Regions from separate parts of the Allobosea minatitlanensis genome, predicted to be linked through region 3. Evidence: riboswitches for the same ligand, from Rfam matches in the RefSeq annotation. Region 3 holds a riboswitch; each other region holds the start of a gene.
What was found. A riboswitch is a leader RNA that binds a small molecule or an ion and turns the genes downstream of it on or off. The one in region 3 is predicted to bind cobalamin.

Region 1: linked by a shared signal. The riboswitch ahead of ACWH43_RS21140 (CbtB domain-containing protein) and the one ahead of metE (5-methyltetrahydropteroyltriglutamate--homocysteine S-methyltransferase) in region 3 are both predicted to bind cobalamin.
Region 2: linked by a shared signal. The riboswitch ahead of ACWH43_RS06395 (TonB-dependent receptor plug domain-containing protein) and the one ahead of metE (5-methyltetrahydropteroyltriglutamate--homocysteine S-methyltransferase) in region 3 are both predicted to bind cobalamin.

Annotation. Positions count from the first base shown of each region.
Region 1 covers NZ_OZ224509.1:4,317,814-4,323,983, forward strand. The annotation lists gene cobO (cob(I)yrinic acid a,c-diamide adenosyltransferase) at 1-393, opposite strand, end outside; gene cobU (bifunctional adenosylcobinamide kinase/adenosylcobinamide-phosphate guanylyltransferase) at 408-929, opposite strand; cobalamin riboswitch at 1,036-1,218, shown strand; gene ACWH43_RS21140 (CbtB domain-containing protein) at 1,255-1,431, shown strand; gene ACWH43_RS21145 (CbtA family protein) at 1,444-2,184, shown strand; gene ACWH43_RS21150 (DUF1636 family protein) at 2,223-2,612, shown strand; gene cobW (cobalamin biosynthesis protein CobW) at 2,617-3,687, shown strand; gene ACWH43_RS21160 (cobaltochelatase subunit CobN) at 3,697-6,170, shown strand, end outside.
Region 2 covers NZ_OZ224509.1:1,326,949-1,333,118, forward strand. The annotation lists gene ACWH43_RS06390 (ABC transporter substrate-binding protein) at 1-748, opposite strand, end outside; gene ACWH43_RS06395 (TonB-dependent receptor plug domain-containing protein) at 745-2,706, opposite strand; cobalamin riboswitch at 2,829-3,025, opposite strand; gene ACWH43_RS06400 (hypothetical protein) at 3,446-4,042, opposite strand; gene ACWH43_RS06405 (hypothetical protein) at 4,039-4,170, opposite strand; gene ACWH43_RS06410 (hypothetical protein) at 4,290-4,628, shown strand; gene ACWH43_RS06415 (hypothetical protein) at 4,692-5,186, opposite strand; gene ACWH43_RS06420 (LexA family transcriptional regulator) at 5,183-5,902, opposite strand; gene ACWH43_RS06425 (helix-turn-helix domain-containing protein) at 5,998-6,170, shown strand, end outside.
Region 3 covers NZ_OZ224509.1:2,320,764-2,326,933, reverse strand. The annotation lists gene ACWH43_RS11630 (short-chain fatty acyl-CoA regulator family protein) at 1-945, opposite strand, end outside; gene ACWH43_RS11625 (isocitrate lyase) at 1,078-2,763, shown strand; gene ACWH43_RS11620 (hypothetical protein) at 2,830-3,063, shown strand; cobalamin riboswitch at 3,388-3,589, shown strand; gene metE (5-methyltetrahydropteroyltriglutamate--homocysteine S-methyltransferase) at 3,702-6,050, shown strand; gene ACWH43_RS11610 (hypothetical protein) at 6,138-6,170, opposite strand, start outside.

The DNA of each region.
Region 1 (6,170 bases), 2.0 Mb from region 3:
CAGGAGCCGGATGCCCGGATCGGCCATCAGCTCCCTGGCCTTGGCGAAGGCGCGCCCGGCGGCGGCGATGTCGCGGGCCTTGTCCTGCGTCTCCCAGGTGAAGCCCTCGCCCATGCTGTGCCACGAGACCTGATCGCCGAAGGCTTCGAGCGCCCTGCGCTCGCCGGTCGACCAGGCGCCCTTGATGAACTGCACCACGCCGATGCGCCAGCCATGGCCGAGCGCGCGCAGGATCAGCCCGAAGGCCGCCGTCGACTTGCCCTTGCCGGGGCCGGTATTGACGATCAGCAGCCCCTTCTCCAGCGTCTTGGAGGCGACCTCGGCATCCTGCACCGCCTTGCGCTTCTCCATCTTGGCCTTGTGGCGGGCGGCTTCGTCGCTGTCCGTCGTCATCGTCGCGCTCGCTTCTACTTCACCCGCATCGGCAATCCGGCGACCATGAAGACCACGCCGGCCGCGCGCGCCGCAAGCGCCTGATGCAATCGCCCGGCCTCGTCGCGGAAGCGGCGGGCGAGCGCGTTCTCCGGCACGATGCCGAGGCCGACCTCGCTGCCGACCAGCACGAGCGGGGCGGAAACGGTTTCGCAGGCGGCGATCAGGGCCTCGCATGCCGCGCCGGTATCCTGTTCCGCGAGGATCAGGTTGGTCAGCCACAGCGTCAGGCAGTCGACCAGGATCGGCCGACCGGCCGGCTGAGCGGCGATGGCTTCGGCGAGGGCCAGCGGCGCATCCACAGTTTCCCAGCCCGTCGGGCGGCGCGCCCGGTGCTCGGCGATGCGCGCCCGCATCTCGTCGTCATAGGCCTGCGCGGTGGCGATATAGGTCCAAGGTGCCGGCAGGGCCTCGACCAGGGCCTCGGCATGGCGGCTCTTGCCGGAGCGGGCGCCGCCGAGGACGAGGGTGAGATGGGGGATGGGCGTTGCTTGCATCGGCGGCTTCGGGTTCGCTCGCCGTCATCCCGACGACCGAAGCGAGATCCGGAATGACCGCGTAGAGGAAGGACCGGCCCTGCATTGCACAGCCGCACGCCGAAGGCTAATGATCGTCGCCGACGGTGCCTCCGCGAGGAGGTGAAAAGGGAACGCGGTGCGACGCCGCGGCTGCCCCCGCAACTGTAAGCGGGCGTCCTGCGCCATCGCCACTGGAGTTCGCTCCGGGAAGGCGGCGGAGGGCACCGGACCCGCGAGCCAGGAGACCTGCCGTCACCCGCAACGATCCAACCGGCTGCCGGCGGGGCGGCCACGGAGAACCGCCATGAACACCGCCTCGGTTTCCACCGCCCGGCCCAGCGTATCGGAGAGGGTCAAGGCCGTCGCCGCCGCCCTCGTCGTCGGCGTCGCCCTGGTCTACACCACCGGCTTCGCGGCCTCGACCAATGTCCACAACGCCGCGCACGACACCCGCCACGGCCTCGCCTTCCCCTGCCATTGAGGGAAGCCAGCCATGGTCACGCGCGTTCTCGCGGTCAGCATCCTGGCCGGGCTTCTGGCCGGTCTCGTCGTCGCCGCCCTCCAGCATGTCACCACCACCCCGCTGATCCTCCAGGCGGAAACCTATGAAAACGCCATGAGCGAAGGGCCGGGAGCGCCTCTCGCCTTCGCACAGGGGCAGGCCCGCATCATCCTCGCCCATAACCACGAGGCCGGGGCCGGCCATGACGAGGCCGAGTGGAAGCCGGAGGACGGCCCCCAGCGCCTGCTCTTCACCAGCGCCGCCACCATCGGCACCGCGATCGGCTTCGCCGCGCTGCTGCTGGCCGGCATGCTCGCGGCCGGCGACACGATCGACCAGCGCCGCGCGCTGATCTGGGGCGCCTGCGGCTTCCTCGCCTGCGGCCTGGCGCCCGGAATGGGGCTCGCGCCGGAGCTGCCCGGCGCCGCCGCGGCCGCGCTGCAGGAGCGCCAGCTCTGGTGGCTCGGGACCGCCGTCGCCACCGCGCTCGGGCTCTTCCTGTTCCTGCGCTACCAGGCGCCATGGCTCAAGCTGCTGGCGGTGGTGGTGATCCTGCTGCCGCATCTGGTCGGGGCGCCGCATGCGCCGACGCCGGAAAGCAAGGTGCCGGCCGAGCTCGCCGCGCATTTCACCTCGCTCTCGCTCGGTATCCAGGCCGCGCTCTGGCTGGTCACCGCCTTCGCGGTCGGCACGCTCTGGCCGTGGCTCGGCCGCCGCGCCGAGGCGCGCTAGGGAAGGACGCGGCGAAAGCCGCGCCCGGAAGGCCAGCCATGTCAGAGGGCGACCTCACCATCCATGTCTGCACGGCCTGCCGCCGCCCCCGCCCCGACCTGCCGGAAGGCTACGACCAACCGGGGATCGGGCTCGCGGAGCGGCTTGCCGCGCAGCTCGAAGCGAGGGGCAGCAGGATCGCCGTGCTGCCCGTCGAATGCCTCGCCGTCTGCAAGCGGCCCTGCACCATCGCGCTCAGTGCCGACGGCAAATGGACCTATCTGATCGGCGACCTCGAAACCGAAACCCATCTCGACGAGATCGTCGGCGCGGCGGAGGCCTATGCCGCCAGCGCCAACGGCATCGTTCCCTGGAAAGAGCGGCCGCAGTCCTTCCGCAAGGGCGTGGTCGCGCGCGTGCCGCCCTTGCCGGCGCGCCAGCAAGGATGACCCCATGAACGCTCCGCAGACCGCCCCTCTGGGCAAGACCTCGCTCGGCAAGACGCCCTGCACCATCATCACCGGCTTCCTCGGCGCCGGGAAGACGACGCTGGTGCGCCACCTGCTCGAAAACGCGCAGGGCAAGAAGCTCGCCGTGCTCGTCAACGAATTCGGCGATCTCGGCTTCGACGGCTCCTTCCTCGCCGGCTGCGGCATCGCGGGCTGCACGGCCGAGGACGTGGTCGAGCTGCCGAATGGCTGCATCTGCTGCACCGTCGCCGACGATTTCGTGCCGGCGCTGGAAAAGCTCCTGAACCGCCCCAATCCGCCCGAGCACATCCTGATCGAGACCTCCGGCCTCGCCCTGCCGAAGCCGCTCGTCACCGCCTTCAACTGGCCGGCGATCCGCTCGCGGGTCACGGTCGACGGGGTGATCGCCGTGGTCGACGGCCCGGCGGTGGCCGAGGGCCAGTTCGCCGACGACCCCGAGGCGCTCGCGGCCCAGAAGGCGGCCGACGCCGCGGTCGATCACGACAACCCGCTGGAGGAGGTGTTCGAGGACCAGATCCTCTGCGCCGACCTGATCCTGCTCAACAAGAGCGACCTCGTCGACGCGGCGGGCCGCGCGCGCGTCAAGGCCGAGATCGCCGCGCATCTGCCCAAGGCGATCAAGATCGTCGAGACCACCCATGGCAAGGTCGAGCCGGCGCTGATCCTGGGCTTGAGCGCCGCGGCCGAGAACGATCTCGCCGCCCGCCCCTCGCATCACGGCGAGGGCGAGCACGACCACGATCATGACGATTTCGACTCCGTCGCGGTGCCGCTGCCGGCGGGTCTCGCGCCGGAAGAGCTCTCGGCGCGCGTCGCGAAGGCGGCCGAGGCCGAAGGCGTGCTGCGGCTGAAGGGCTTCGCCGCCGTGCCGGGCAAGCCGATGCGGCTCGTGGTGCAGGGCGTCGGCCGGCGCGTCGGCCACCATTTCGACCGCCCCTGGGGCGCGGGCGAAGCGCGCGACGGGCGGCTCACCGTGATCGGCCTCAAGGGCTTCGACCTCAAGGCGGTGGAAGCGGCGCTGGCGGGGGCGTAGCATCGCGCGATGCACCTGCTCCCGACCAGCGAGATCAGGCTCGACGACGGCGAGGACGCCGTCGATCTCGCCCTGCCGCCGGGAGATCTGCTCGTCCTCTCCTTCACCGACAGCGACCTCTCGGCGCTGGCGGCGGCCGCGGGCGACGGCGATCTGTCGGTGCGGCTGGCGCCGCTCAGGCGGCTGAAGCATCCGCTCTCGGTCGATTTCCTGATCGAGAAGACGGCGGCGCAATGCCGCTTCGTGCTGCTGCGCTGCCTCGGCGGGCTCGACTACTGGCGCTACGGCATCGAGCAGCTCGGCGCCGCCTGCCGCGCGCAGGGCATCCCGCTGGCGATCCTGCCCGGCGACGAGCGCGACGATCCCAGGCTCGGCGAGCATGCCACGGTGCCGGCGGATTTCGCGGACGCGCTTTTGGCCTATTTCCGCGCCGGCGGCGGGGCGGAGAACATGCGCCGGCTGCTCGGGCGGATCGAAGGATATCTCGAATCGCAGTCGGCCCCCTGCCTCGCACCCCTGCCGCTCCTGCCTTTCTTCGCGATCGGCGAAGGCGGCAGGCCCCTGCCCTGGCCCGATGCGCTCGCCGCCCTCGCCTGCGACAAGCCGCTGGTCCCGATCCTGCTCTACCGTTCCGGCGCCGCGGCCGGCGATACCGCCATGGCCGAAGCCATCGCCGCCGCCCTGGCCGCCCGCGGTCTCGCCCCGCTGCCGCTGGCGCTGACCAGCCTGAAGGACCCCGTCGTCACGGCCGCGCTCGGCGCGCTGATCGCGGCGCGCAAGCCGGCGCTGATCGTCACCACCACCGCCTTCTCGGCTCGCGAGGGCGCCGATTTCGTGCTCGACGGCGCCGATTGCCCGATCCTGCAGGCCGTGCCGGTCGGCAGTCCGCGCGAAGCCTGGGACGCCTCGCCGCGCGGCCTGTCCGCCGCCGACCTCGCCATGCAGGTGGCGCTGCCGGAATTCGACGGGCGCATCGGCACGATCCCCGTCGCCTTCAAGGCGGAGGAGACCGATCCGGCGACCGGCCTGGCCGTCCGCCGCCTCGTGCCGGATGCCGAGGGCATCGCCGCACTGGCCGATCTCGCAGCGCGCTGGATCTCGCTGGCACGCCAGCCGAGGGCCGAGCGGCGGCTGGCGCTGGTGATGTCGGATTACCCCGCGCGCGGCGGCCGGGCCGGCTTCGCCGTCGGGCTCGACACGCCGGCGAGCGTGACGGCGATCCGGGCGGTGCTCGCTGAGGCAGGATACTCCGTTCCTTCATCCTCGACTGTCATCCCGGGCGACCGAAGGGAGGCCCGGGATCCAGGCCGGAACGATTCCGACGAAAGTTCCGGCCTGGATCCCGGATCGGCGCCGCTGACGCGGCTTGTCCGGGAGGACGGCGGACAGATGGATGAAGGCCGGGGCTTGATGGCAGCCCTCACGAGCGGCCCGTTCGACCTGACCGTCTCGCTTTCCGCTTATCGCGACTGGCTTGCGGGAATCCCCACCGCCGCGCGCGAAGCGCTTCTCGCGGCTCATGGCCAACCCGAAGCGGATGCGGCCTGCCGCAACGGCGCCTTCCGCTTCCGCGCCGTGCGCTACGGCCGGCTCACCGTGGCCCTCCAGCCGCCGCGCGACGCCACGCCCGACCGCAAGGCGCGCTATCACGACCCCGACGCGCCGCCGGGCCACGGCTATCTCGCCTTCTACCTCGCCCTGCGCCGGAGCGAGGCCGTCGACGCCTTGATCCATCTCGGCACGCACGGCACCACCGAATGGCTGCCGGGCAAGGCGGTCGCCCTCTCGGCCGGCTGCTGGCCGCGCCTCGCCATCGGCGCGCTGCCGGTGGTCTATCCCTATGTCGTCGACGATCCGGGCGAGGCGGCGCCAGCCAAGCGCAGACTCTGTGCCGTGACGCTCGGCCACCTGCCGCCGCCCTTGGCCGAGGCGGAGGCGGCTGGCGAGACCGCGCTGTTGCGCGACCTCGTCGAGGAGTTCTCGCAGGCGCAGGTGCTCGATCCGCGCCGCGCCGACATCGTCGCCGCCGAAATCCGCGCGCGGGCCGAGGCGAGCGGGCTCGCCGCCGCCTGCGGCGTCGAGCCCGGCACCGGGATGAACGAGGCCTTGACGCGGCTCGACGCCCATCTCTGCGACATCGCCGAACTGCCCTTCCGCGACGGCCTGCACATCTTCGGGCAATCCGCCATCGACCCGGCTTCCGCCCGCAACGAGCGCGAGAACCTGCTGGCCGCGCTCGACGGCCGCTTCGTCGTTCCGGGTCCGGCCGGAGCGCCGCATCGCGGCCGGCCCGACGTGCTGCCGACCGGGCGCAACCTCTCGACGCTCGATCCGCGCGCGATCCCGACGCGGGCCGCCGCGCGGCTGGGCCGGCTGGCGGCGCAGGCGGTGGTCGCGCGCCATCTCCAGGACCATGGCGACTATCCGCGCCGGATCGTCATGGACCTGTGGGCCTCGCCGACGCTGCGCTCGGGCGGCGAGGA
Region 2 (6,170 bases), 990 kb from region 3:
GCGGGTGGTGCAGCACCTCGTTGGCGAGCGAGGGCGGGCCGCCGGGCATGTCGTTGAGGATCAGCATCTGCGCCTTGCTCAGCGCGACGGTTTCCAGGGCGATCTGGCCGTAGCTCTCGATGCCGAGATCGGCGGCGAGATTGTCAAGCCCCGCCGCGGTGAGGATCTCGTCGACCAGCGAGCCGCGCCCGACCGTGAATCCGCTGGGGCGCAGGACGATGGCGCGCGGGTGCCCGGCCGGGCGCCTTGCCGCGATGGCGGCGAGGCGCGCGTCGATCGCGGCGACGAGCCGGGCGCCGCGCGCCTCCTCGCCGAGCAGGGCCGCCATCTCCGTGATCTGGCCGCGCATCTCGGCGATGCTGCGCGGCACGCCGAATTCATGCACCGGCACGCCGGCGCGCCTCAGCAGGGCGACGGCCGGGCGGGTGGTGTAGGCGCCCGCGACGACGAGGTCGGGCCTGTCCGCCAGCACCTCCTCGACGAGGCCGTGATTGACCCCAACCGCGCCCGCCGCCTCGGCCATGTTGGCGTTGCGCGGATCGCGCGACAGCCAGGTGACGGACGCGATGCGATCGCGGTCGGCCAGGCGCAGGACCAGCTCGTCCGTGCACATGTTGAGCGAGACGATCCGCGCCGGCCTGCCCGCCGCCGCGCCGGCCGGCGCGGGCAGGGCCCAGGCCACGGCGCCCGCCAGCATGACGGCACGGGAGGCGCCGGCCGGCCGAAGCCGTGCGCGCAGGCGCCTCATCCGCCCAACGCCACCTTGATCCCGCCGAAGGCGCCGAAGCCGGGCACGAGAAAGCCGACCGGGTTCTCCCAGCGCTTGTCGAACAGGTTGTCGATGCGGCCGAAGACGGCGACCTTGTCGGTCGCCTTGTATTCGGCGGCGAGGTTGACCAGCGTCGCGCCCTTGGCCTTGAGGCGCGACACCGAGAAGTCGCGATTGCCGTCGATCCAGGGGCCGACATAGATCAGCGTCGCCGAGAGGGTGAGCTTCTCCATCGGGGTCCAGGTCGCGGTGGCGCTGGCCTTGTGGCGCGGCCGGCGCAGCAGCTCCTGCCGGGCGCTCTCGTCCTTGGCCAGGGTAAAGGTGTAGTCGGCGCGGATACGGAATTGCGGCGAGATCTCCAGCGCCGCGAAGGCTTCGACGCCATTCGTCCGGGCCCTGCCGACATTGGCGTAGGAATCGAAGGTCGCGTTGGTGACGATCAGGTTGCGGATGCTGTTCTGGAACCAGGTGGCGCCGAATTGCAGCTTCCGGTCGAAGAGGGGCTGCTCGAAGCCGACGTCCCAGCCGCGGCTTTCCTCCGGGCGCAGGTCCGGATTGCCGTGGAAGTTGTAGCCGGGGCGGTAGTCGACGAAGAGCTCGTTCAGCGTCGGCGCCTTGAAGCCGGTGCCGTAGCTCGCCTTCAGCTTGGTGTCCGTCCAGGGCAGGATGACGGCCGGCGCGACGCGCCAGGTCGTGTGGCCGCCATAGCTGTCGTCGTCGTCGCGGCGGATATTGGCCGCCAGGAAGAGGCGGTCCTGGATATTGCCCTGATATTCGAGGAAGGCGGCCCTGTTGCCGTTGGAGGCGGTGAAGTTCGTCGTCTCCAGCCGCTCGCGCTCGTATTGCAGGCCCATGATCAGGTTGTGGCCCTTGGCGATATCGAGGTCGCCGCGCCAGTCGACCTTGGTGCGCTCGCCGAGATATTCGGTCGGCAGGCCGAGCAGGCCGAAGGCGTTGGGCGAGCGGTTGAAGCGGTCCTGGTTGGTGTAGGAGACGCCGAGGCGGCTGACGAAGCGTCCGGCGAACGGGTCCCAGACCACCTCGCCGCGGGTCATGGCCTGCGCGTAGTTCTGGCTCGAGCGATAGGGGGTCGGCACGCTCGGGTATCCGGCATCGTAGGGGTTGAGGAACTTGCCGTCGGTATAGCGGCCGGTCCAGTTGACCCGCAGCGTGTCGGTGAGGGCGAAGCCCAGCCGGGCCGAGTAGGTGTAGGAATCATAGGCGTTCGGCCGCACCTTCCGCCCGGGCGGGATCAGTTGCGACGGTACGGAATCCGTCGAATCCGAGCGGAAATGGCTGAGGTTGAAGGCGTAGTCGAAGCGGTCCGTGCCGCCGCTGAAGCCGGCCGACTGGTTGAAGGTTCCGTGCGAGCCGGCCTCGACCCGGGCGGTCACCTTCGGCGGGCCTTCGCCGCGCCGGGTGGTGATGGAGATGACGCCGCCGAGGGCGTTGGCGCCGTAGAGGCCGCTCTGCGGGCCGCGCAGCACCTCGATGCGCTCGATGTCGTCGGTCTGCATCGAGCCGAAATCGAAGGAGCGGTTGGGCGTGGAGGGATCGTTGGCCTCGATGCCGTCGATCAGCACCTTGACGTGGTTGGAGTTGGTGCCGCGCATGAAGACGGAGGTCTGCCCGCCCGGGCCGCCGATCTGGACGAGGTTGAGGCCGGGTACGGTCGCCAGCGCCTGCGGCAGCGTCCGGCGCTGCTGCTGCTCGATCTCCTCGGCGGTGACGACGGTGACCGAGCTCGCCACCTCGCGCACCGGCGTCGGCTTGCCGGTGGGGCTGACGACGATTTCGTCGAGCGCGACCGAATCCTGCGCGGCGGGTGCGGCCGCGCGATCCTGGCCAAGGGCGGCGCCGGCGGAGCAGGCCAGGCCGAGCAGCGAGACGGAGAGCAGGAGGCGGCCGCGTCCTGCGGCCTGGCTTAAGGAAAACACGCGGGGAAACCTCGGGCGTTGACGTCTGTGGCACGTCACCGCGAACGCGATCTCCCCTTCGCCGCCAGATGGCGGCAAACGGTCGAATCAGCGATCGGCACACCCCGTCCGAACGTGCTCGCGTGTGACCACGGCAGACGGCAGGTCTCCTGGCTCGCGGGTCGGTGCCTTCCGCCGCCTTCCCGGGGCCGAGTCCCCAGTGGCGTCTGGCGAAAGGCTCGCCGCTTACAGTTGCGGGGGCAGCCGCGGCATGGGGCGGCAAGCCGCCCGCACCGCGTTCCCTTTTGATCCCCTGAGGGAACCGTCCCGTTCACGACTAGGGCGAAAGCATGGCAAGGTCAATTGGAGCCGCTCGATTTCCAAAGCCGGCGCGAGAGGCGCTTTTCGGCCGCCGGATCGGTGTGAAACGAAGCATCACATGGCAATGAGGCGGGATTAACCGGGAATAGGCGGGATCAGGCGGAAAGCGGCGGCGCTGCAAGGAGTTAGGCGGCAGGCGGCGCGGCGTTTAGTGCCATTTGATCCTTCGCGGTTTTGGCGGCCCGAATTCCAGAAATTCAGGAAGCCAGAAATCGGGCCTGCCGCTAACCCCTTGAAATGTCGTCGGCGCGGTCGGCGGAACTCGGAACAAATGCGCCAGTGTGCCGCTCTCGCTTCCGAGTTCGGTAAAACGACGATTTTTCAATGCGATATGAGCGAAGAGCGGGCATCATGCCCGTTTCCGAACTCGGAAGCGAAATCATCCTCCTCGCGGACCTTTCCGGAAGCGCTCGGCTGCACGGCGCGCAAGATCTTCCTCGTCGACGGCGATCAGGGCGAAGCTCGCGACGATGTAGGCCAGGCGCAGCCGTTCCCGATCGATGTCGGTCTCCGGCACGGAATCTCTAACCATCATCCAGGCCCTGTCGAGAGCGCCTTGCGCCCGCGCGACGTCGGCTGGATCGCTGAATGACGAGAAGGGAATTGTGATGGCCTCCCTGAAAAGGCTGGCTGTATCCGCCGGCAACCCGCCGGTCACCCTGTCGTTCCGGGATGTTTTGGCGCGACGCTCGAGCTCCCTGGCATCCGGCAGGTCGACTTTGAGATAGTACGACTCGACGGGGCGGTCGATGCGCCGGCCGCCGAAATCCATGGCGAAGGCATCGGCCACCTCCGGCCTGCAGAAACACCAGCACATGCCGTGCAGCCCGAGCGGGGTGGTCTCGGAATCGAACCAGGCCGCCCAGCGGTACATGATGCCGTATGCTATGGGCCCCGGGGTGCGGTCGAGCGCCACCTGATAGGGATGCGACCGGTTGCGGTGCTTGGGCGTGATCTCGCCCTTGCGCCTGGTCATTGCGGCCACCACCGCAGCAGCAGCCCCCCGGCAAGCCCGGCCGCGACGACGATCGCGAGGTAGAACAGCCCCTCGCGCCGCGCCTCGCGGGTGCGCATCTCATACTCCTGGTTGTCCCCGCTCTTCACTGCGACCTCCGCTCCTGACTCCCTTTGTCATAGAACGCCCTTGAGAACAGAACAAGAACGCGTTTCCCTAGGGTCGCCCTGGCGACACAGGGGCTGGGGCTGAAGAAAGGAGCGCGTCAATGCGTAATGCCAAGCGGGAAACCGTCGCACACCTCACCTATTTCGTCGTCCAGCCGTTCAAGGCCGTGAAGGGGTCCAGGGGCAAGATCTCGGCCGAGGAACCGATCCCGGCGCGGGATCATGACCACGCCATGCGCATGTTCGAGCGCTTCAAGCCGATCCGCGCCGGCGTCGTCGCCTTCCGCCGCACCGGCGATCCGGCGACCGGCGATTGGGAGGATGCGGTCATCATCGCCCGTCATGGCCTCCTGTCGGCCGAGGTCGACGGCATGACCGATGCCAGCGAGGCCGAGTTCGAGAGCTGGGAGCTCGGCGCGCATGATTTGAAGGTCGCTTAAAGCGCCAATGCATCAATATGCATGAAATTGCATAGGCCGGGCCCCGCGCGAGCGGGGCCCGATTCATTTTGCCATCCGCAACCCGCGCCGGCACTCCTTGTCGGCCCCGCGATAGGCCTTGAGCGAAACGCCCGCGGCCACCTCGCCGCGTGCCGAGCCCTTCAGCTTGTCCTCGACGAAGTTCGAGAGCTCCTGAGCCGTATTGGCGCAATAGACCCGCGCCACGGTCCAGCGATCGTCCTGAGGCCAGGCGTCGATATCGTTCATCTGCCTGCGGATCTCGATCGACTGACGCTTCAGCTCGCTGACGTCGCCCAACTTCAGCGCCTTGTTGATCAGCGTCTCGCGCTGCCGCAGCGAACGATGCCAGGCTTCGGCGCCAGCAATCGCACCCGGGCTCGAGGCGACCGCGACAGCCTGCCGGAATCCACGGGCATCACAGAGCCGCCTGCTCCAGTGTCCATCATCCTTGAGCTCTTCAGGAGTACAGCGCTCCGCGGCCGCAACGGCACCCGCTCCGGTCAACGTAAGCGCAACGGCGATCGCGATGGTTCTCATATCTTACCCCCTGCCCAAACGACCCGGCCGGCGATCTTCAGAGATCTGGCTTCCGGCTCGGACAGCACTTCGGTCTCATACCGCGGGTTGTCGCTGATCAGTGTCACTCGCCCTTCCATTCCGCGCCCAATCCGCTTGATCCGCACGTCGTTGTTGTGGACCACGACGAAGATCGCATCGAGCCGGGGCCTTTGCCAGCGGATGTCCGAAAGGCAGATCGCGTCTTCCTTGATCGTCTCCGTCATGCTGTCCCCGCGAGAATCGTGGAAACGGGCAAACTCCACCGGGAGGTTGAGCTGCTCCAACCATCTGCGAGGAAACGGCAGATGATCCTTCGCGATAGGGTTTGAGTTCTCGATTCCCGGCCCAGCGCTGGCGATGACATCCAGCAGCGGGATGTAGACGACGTCTTCGTCATCAACCAACGGCTCTGCCGGCACTCCGACCTGGCTTGAGAAATCTTGACCCAAAAACGGGGAGCCTTCGCCTGACGCAAGCCAGTCGAGCGACCGATTGGCGGCCTTAGCCAGAATCGCGGCCTGCCGAAAAGGGATCCGCGCCTTTCCATTGATCCATTTGGATATCTGCTGCGTCGAGTTTCCGGTCAAAAGAGCGGCATTTGCCCGCGACCCAGACGCATCGACGATCTCCTTAAAGCGCTCAAGAAGCGCCTCGTCCCTCTCTTCGGCGTCATCATCGTCCGATTGTTTCGACATGGCGCTTGCCTATATCCAAAAAGATCGCTACGGTATCGTTCGTTACTCTATTGGTTAACAGAAGGCGGCCGCGGCCGCCAATCGGATAGCTGCGCATGCACGAAGCTGACATCTTGGCCGCCGTTCGGAAGACCCAGTTCCGCTTTTTGCCGCGGATCGCGGAGCGGTACGGCGTTTCGGATACCCAGCTGCGCGCGGCTCTGCGCCGCCCGCAGCTCGCGGCCGAGCGAGCAATCTCCAAGGCGACGGGCATCCCACTGCATGTTCT
Region 3 (6,170 bases):
CTGCAACGACGACAGGCGGTGGCAGACGGATTCGAAGCCGACGCCGAAGCGGCGGCCGAGCCGGTCGATGTCGTAGCGCTCGGCCTCGGCCGCCGCGAGGAAGACGCGGTAGGGCATGAGCAGCGCCGCGGCGAAATAGCTGGCGAGGCCGATCCGGGCGAGCGCATGCGCCTCGGGAGAACCGGCCGCGGCCTCCTCCGCCAGCCGCCCGATCGCCTCCTCCAGCTCGAGATAGCCGATCTGCGTCGCGATCTGGAAGGCGCGCTGGCCCGGATCGAGCAGCGCCGAGAGATGGAGCCGGCGCTCCTTCGGGTCGTAGCGGCGCTGGGCCTGCCCCAGGCTCTCGTTCGAGAGCAGGATGCGCACGCCGTGCCGGCGATCGAGGCGCCGCGCCAGCCCTTCCGTCACCTGGCCGGGCCTGAGCTGGGCCGCCTCGAAGATGCGTTCGGCCGCCTCGTCGAGCTCGGGGAAATGGTTGTGGTGGGCGTAGAAGAAGTCGCGCACCTGCTCGTGCGGCATCAGCGACCTGAAGGTCGCCTCGCCGCCGCTGCCGAGCCCGAGCTCGCCGGCCATGGCGTCGGCCCGCTCCAGCGCGTTGCGGTAGCGCCGGTGCAGCGCCACCACCGCCCGCCCGAGCGCGGGCATGTTCTCGACGACCTCGCGCAGCTCGCTCACGCTCACGGAATCGCCATTGGCCGGATCGGCGAAGACCTCGCGCAGATCGGCGATCATCCGCGCCTCGTCCCCTTCCGAGAAGAGCTGCACGTCGACGCCGAAGACCGCGTTGATCTTGAGCAGCACCTGCACCGTCAGCGGCCGCAGGTTCTTCTCGATCTGGTTGAGGTAGCTGGGCGAGACCTCGAGCGCCTGCGCCAGCGCGAGCTGGGTCAGGCCGCGCTCCTCCCGCAGGCGCTTGAGGCGGACCCCGGCAAACACCTTCTTCATGCGCCGCCTCCATTCACAAAATTCGCAAACATGGCCTATCGCGTTCGCATTATTTTACATTTTCAGTTCTTTTGCAGTGCACCCAGAAGTGAATATTGCGAGTCAGTCAAATCTAGCAAGAGGGCTTTCGCAATGGACGTGATTGGTTTCGACCCGGCTGCGGGACATCGCGGGGCGAGCGCCGCCGTCGCCGCGCCGGAGGCTCCCCGCAAAACCTATTCCGCGCTGCGCGGCGAGCTGCTCGCCCGCTATCCCTCGGGCTTCGCGCCCGGCGGCGTCGCCATCGACGACATCCTGCAGTTGCGCCTGCAGAACACCTTCGACACGCATCTCGACATCGCCCGCGCCATGGCGAGCGTCGTGCGCCGCGACATGGCGATCTACGACGCCGACCCGTCGCGCTTCACCCAGTCGCTCGGCTGCTGGTCGGGCTTCCACGCACAGCAGATGATCAAGGCGGTCAAGCGCCTGCGCGGCACCGCCAGGGGCGCCTATGTCTATCTCTCCGGCTGGATGGTCGCCGGCCTGCGCAACCGCTTCGGCCACCTGCCCGACCAGTCGATGCACGAGAAGACGGCCGTCGCCGACCTGATCGAGGAGATCTACGTCTCGCTGCGCCAGGCCGACGAGGTCGCGCTGAACGATCTGTTCCGCGCGCTGAAGACGGCGCGCGAAGCGGGCGATGCCAGGGCGGAGGCCGAGGCGATCGCGGCGATCGACGGCTTCGAGACCCATGTCGTCCCGATCATCGCCGATATCGACGCCGGCTTCGGCAACGAGCACGCGACCTATCTGCTCGCCAAGGAGCTGATCAAGGCCGGCGCCTCCTGCCTGCAGATCGAGAACCAGGTCTCCGACGCCAAGCAGTGCGGCCACCAGGACGGCAAGGTCACCGTGCCGCGCGAGGACTTCATCGAGAAGCTGCGCGCCTGCCGCCTCGCCTTCGAGGAGCTCGGCGTCGCCGACGGCGTCGTCGTCGCCCGCACCGACAGCCTCGGCGCCGGCCTGACCCAGAAGATCCCGGTCAGCCAGAAGCCGGGCGATCTCGCGGCCGAATACACCAAATGGCTCAAGACCGAGCCGGTCACGGCGGAAGCGCCGCTGCGCGACGGCGACGTGGCGCTCTGGCAGGACGGCAGGCTGGTGAAGCCGGCGCGGCTGCCCAACGGCCTCTTCCAGTTCAAGGAAGGCTCGGGCCGCGCCCGCGTCGTCGAGGACTGCATCGCCTTCATCAACGAGGGCGGCGCCGACCTGCTCTGGATCGAGACCGATACGCCGAACGTCGCCGAGATCGCCGCGATGGTGAGCGAGATCCGCAAGGCGGCGCCGGGCGCCAAGCTCGCCTACAACAACTCGCCCTCGTTCAACTGGACGCTGAACCTGCGCAGGCAGGTCCGGGCCGAATGGCTGAAGGAGGGGCGCATCGCAGCCGGGGACTATCCGGACGGCCCTGCACTGATGGCCGCCGATCTCGACGACAGCGAACTCGGCCGCGAGGCCGATGCCAGGCTCGCCCGCTTCCAGGCGGACATCGCCGCTGAGGCCGGCGTCTTCCACAACCTGATCACGCTGCCGACCTTCCACCTCACCGCCAAGAGCGTCGACGAGCTCTCGCGCGGCTATTTCGGGGCGGACCGGATGAAGGCCTATGTCAACACCGTCCAGCGCGAGGAGATCCGGCGCGGCATCTCGGCGGTGAAGCACCAGCACGAGGTCGGCTCCGACCTCGGCGACAGCTTCAAGGAGATGGTGGCCGGCGAACGCGCCCTCAAGGCCGGCGGCCACGCCAACGCCATGAACCAGTTCGCCGCCGCCTGATCGAGACATGGCCGGCGCATCCCGCGCCGGCCTTCCAGCCCATTCATTCTCCAGAGGGAGGCCATCATGTCCCAGCCGGAATTCAAGATCGTCCCCAAGCCGGAAATGTCCGCGGAGGACCGCGCCATCAACCGCCTCGCCGACGCGGTTCATCGTCTCAACGAGGCGGTGCAGCGCGCCGTCGAGGCCGGCATCTCGATCGAGCTGGTGCGCGTCTCGCGTTTCCATGACGGCAGCGGCAACTGGGGCGACCAGATGGTGCCCCTCGTCCGGGCGCCGGCCAGAGCGAGCGAAGGCTGATTCCCCCCCAAGGATATCCGCGAGACCATCGCTTCAGGAAACCCGGCGGGCCAGGCCCGCCGGGTTTCGCGCTTTCCCGCCCCTGGCGCCCGCTGATGTTACGGGGAAACGGGATCGTCTCGCGCTTGCCCCGGAACCCATGCCGGATCTGCGCAGCGTCTCTCCGGGGGACGGCCAAAGGCCGGCCCGAGGGCCGCGTCCGGGATGACCGCGCTCCCATGAGAACCAGCAGGGACCAGCCGGCGGCGCTGCCTCACCGCTCGACGACACATTCAAAGACATAAAGATGTCTTTATATCTCCATTGACGTTTGCGGCGGGATCGGCATACTGGCACCGTCGAGGTTCTCCCGTGCGGCCTGTCGCGCGGGAGCTAAGACGGGAAGCCGGTGAGAGGCCGGCGCTGCCCCCGCAACTGTAAGCGGCGAGCTCTTGCCCACCTGCGTCACTGAGGCCTTCGGCCTTGGGAAGACGGGCACGAGCGATGACCCGCGAGCCAGGAGACCTGCCCCGACAACGTGAACGTCCTCGGGCGGGGTGTCCCGGTGGTGCGCTTGGCGGCTCCGCCCGGACACGCGTCCGGCGGTCGTCGCTCCGCGTCCGCTATGGCCTTTGCCCCCATTTATTGGGGTTGAGCCTATGTCAAAATCAGTCTCCGTCGCCGCTCTCGGCACGCCGCGCATCGGTCCGCGCCGCGAACTCAAGACCGCGCTCGAAAGCTTCTGGGCCGGCAAGTCCGACGAGAAATCCCTTCTCGACACCGCCGCCGGCCTGCGCGCCGCCAACTGGGCCCGGCAGAAGGCGCAAGGGATCACGGTGATCCCGTCCAACGACTTCTCCTTCTACGACCAGGTGCTCGACACCAGCGTGATGGTCGGCGCGATTCCCGCGATCTACGGCTGGAAGGGCGGGCCGGTGCCGCTCGGCACCTATTTCGCCATGGCCCGCGGCTCTCAAGGAGCGGCCGGGCCGCACACCTCCTGCGGCCATGCCCATCACGACCACGACCATCATCACGGCGTTCCGGCGCAGGAGATGACCAAGTGGTTCGACACCAACTACCATTACATGGTGCCGGAATTCGAGGCCGGGCAGCGCTTCGAGCTCGCCTCGCTGAAGCCCGTCGACGAATACCGTGAGGCAAAGGCGCTCGGCTACGAGACCCGTCCGGTGCTGCTCGGCCCGGTGACCTTCCTCAAGCTCGGCAAGGCCAAGGACCCGAACTTCGCCCCGCTCTCGCTGCTGGGCGAGCTGCTCCCGGTCTATGTCGACGTGTTGCGCCGGCTCTCGGCCAACGGCGCCGAATGGGTGCAGATCGACGAGCCCTGCCTCGTGCTCGACCTCGACGAGCCCACCCGCGAGGCGCTGCGCCGGGCCTATGCGACGATCGCTCACGCCCTGCCGCAGCTCAAGCTGATGTTGGCGACCTATTTCGGCGCGCTCTGCGACAATCTCGACACCGCCGTCGCCCTGCCCGTCGCCGGCCTGCATCTCGACCTCGTCCGCGCGCCCGAGCAGCTCGACGCGGTTCTCGCCAAGGCGCCGCGCGGCCTCGTGCTCTCGCTCGGCGTGGTCGACGGCCGCAACGTCTGGAAGACCGATCTGGAGAAGGTCCTCGCGAAGATCGAGCCGGTCGCGGCCCGGCGCGGCACCGACCATGTCCAGATCGCGCCGTCCTGCTCGATGCTGCACAGCCCGATCGACCTGGAGCTGGAAGCCAATCTCGATGCCGAGGTGAAGGGCTGGCTCGCCTTCGCCGTGCAGAAGATGGACGAGCTCGCCACGCTCGGCCGGGCGCTCGCCGGCGGGCGCGAGAGCGTGAAGGACAAGCTCGCGGCCTCGACCGCGGCCGCCGCCGCCCGGCGGGCTTCGCCCAAGGTCAACGACAAGGCCGTCGCCGCACGCATGGCGCAGGTCACGGAAGCCTTCGCCCGCCGCAAGAGCGGCTTCGCCGACCGCGCGAAGCTCCAGCGCGCCCGCTTCAACCTGCCCGCCTTCCCGACCACCACGATCGGCTCCTTCCCGCAGACACCGGAGGTCCGCAAGGCCCGCGCCGCCCATGACAAGGGCCGGCTCGGCCATGCCGAATACGAGCAGTTCCTGCGCGAGGAGACGGCCCGCACCGTGCGCTGGCAGGAGGAGATCGGCCTCGACGTGCTCGTCCATGGCGAGTTCGAGCGCAACGACATGGTGCAGTATTTCGGCGAGCAGCTCGCCGGCTTCGCCTTCACCCGCCATGGCTGGGTGCAGAGCTACGGCTCGCGCTGCGTGCGCCCGCCGATCCTCTACGGCGACGTCTCCCGCCCGAATCCGATGACGGTCGCGTGGTGGCGCTATGCCCAGTCGCTGACGAAGAAGCCGATGAAGGCGATGCTGACCGGGCCGGTCACCATCCTGAACTGGTCCTTCGTGCGCGACGACATCCCGCGCAGCCAGGCCTCCCGGCAGATCGCGCTGGCGATCCGCGACGAGGTGCTCGACCTGGAGAAGGCGGGCGCCGCGATGATCCAGATCGACGAGGCGGCCTTGCGCGAGGGCCTGTCGCTGCGCCGGGGCGACTGGAAGCGCTATCTCGACTGGGCGGTGGAGAGCTTCCGCATCTGCGCCTCCGGCGTCGCCGACGCGACGCAGATTCACACCCATATGTGCTATTCGGAGTTCAACCAGATCATCGACGCGATCGCGGCGATGGACGCCGACGTCATCTCGATCGAGACCTCGCGCTCGAAGATGGAGCTGCTGGAAGCCTTCCGCAGCTACCAATACCCCAACGAGATCGGCCCGGGCGTCTACGACATCCACTCGCCGCGCGTGCCGGACGTCTCGGAGATGACCGAGCTCCTCCGGCTCGCCCGGCAGCGGCTGAAGGACGAGCAGCTCTGGGTCAATCCGGATTGCGGGCTGAAGACGCGCAAATGGGAAGAGGTCAGGCCCGCCCTGATCAACATGGTGGAAGCGGCGCGCGACCTGCGCGCGGCCGCGCACTGACGAGCCGGAAGCAGGCGCGGCCGGCCGGTCGCGCCTGCCTCTCGATCGAGATCTCCGGGGGCGCCCGCAGCCTCCGGAGCGCCGTCCTCAGCCGAGGCGGCGCGTCACGCCGCCCTTGCC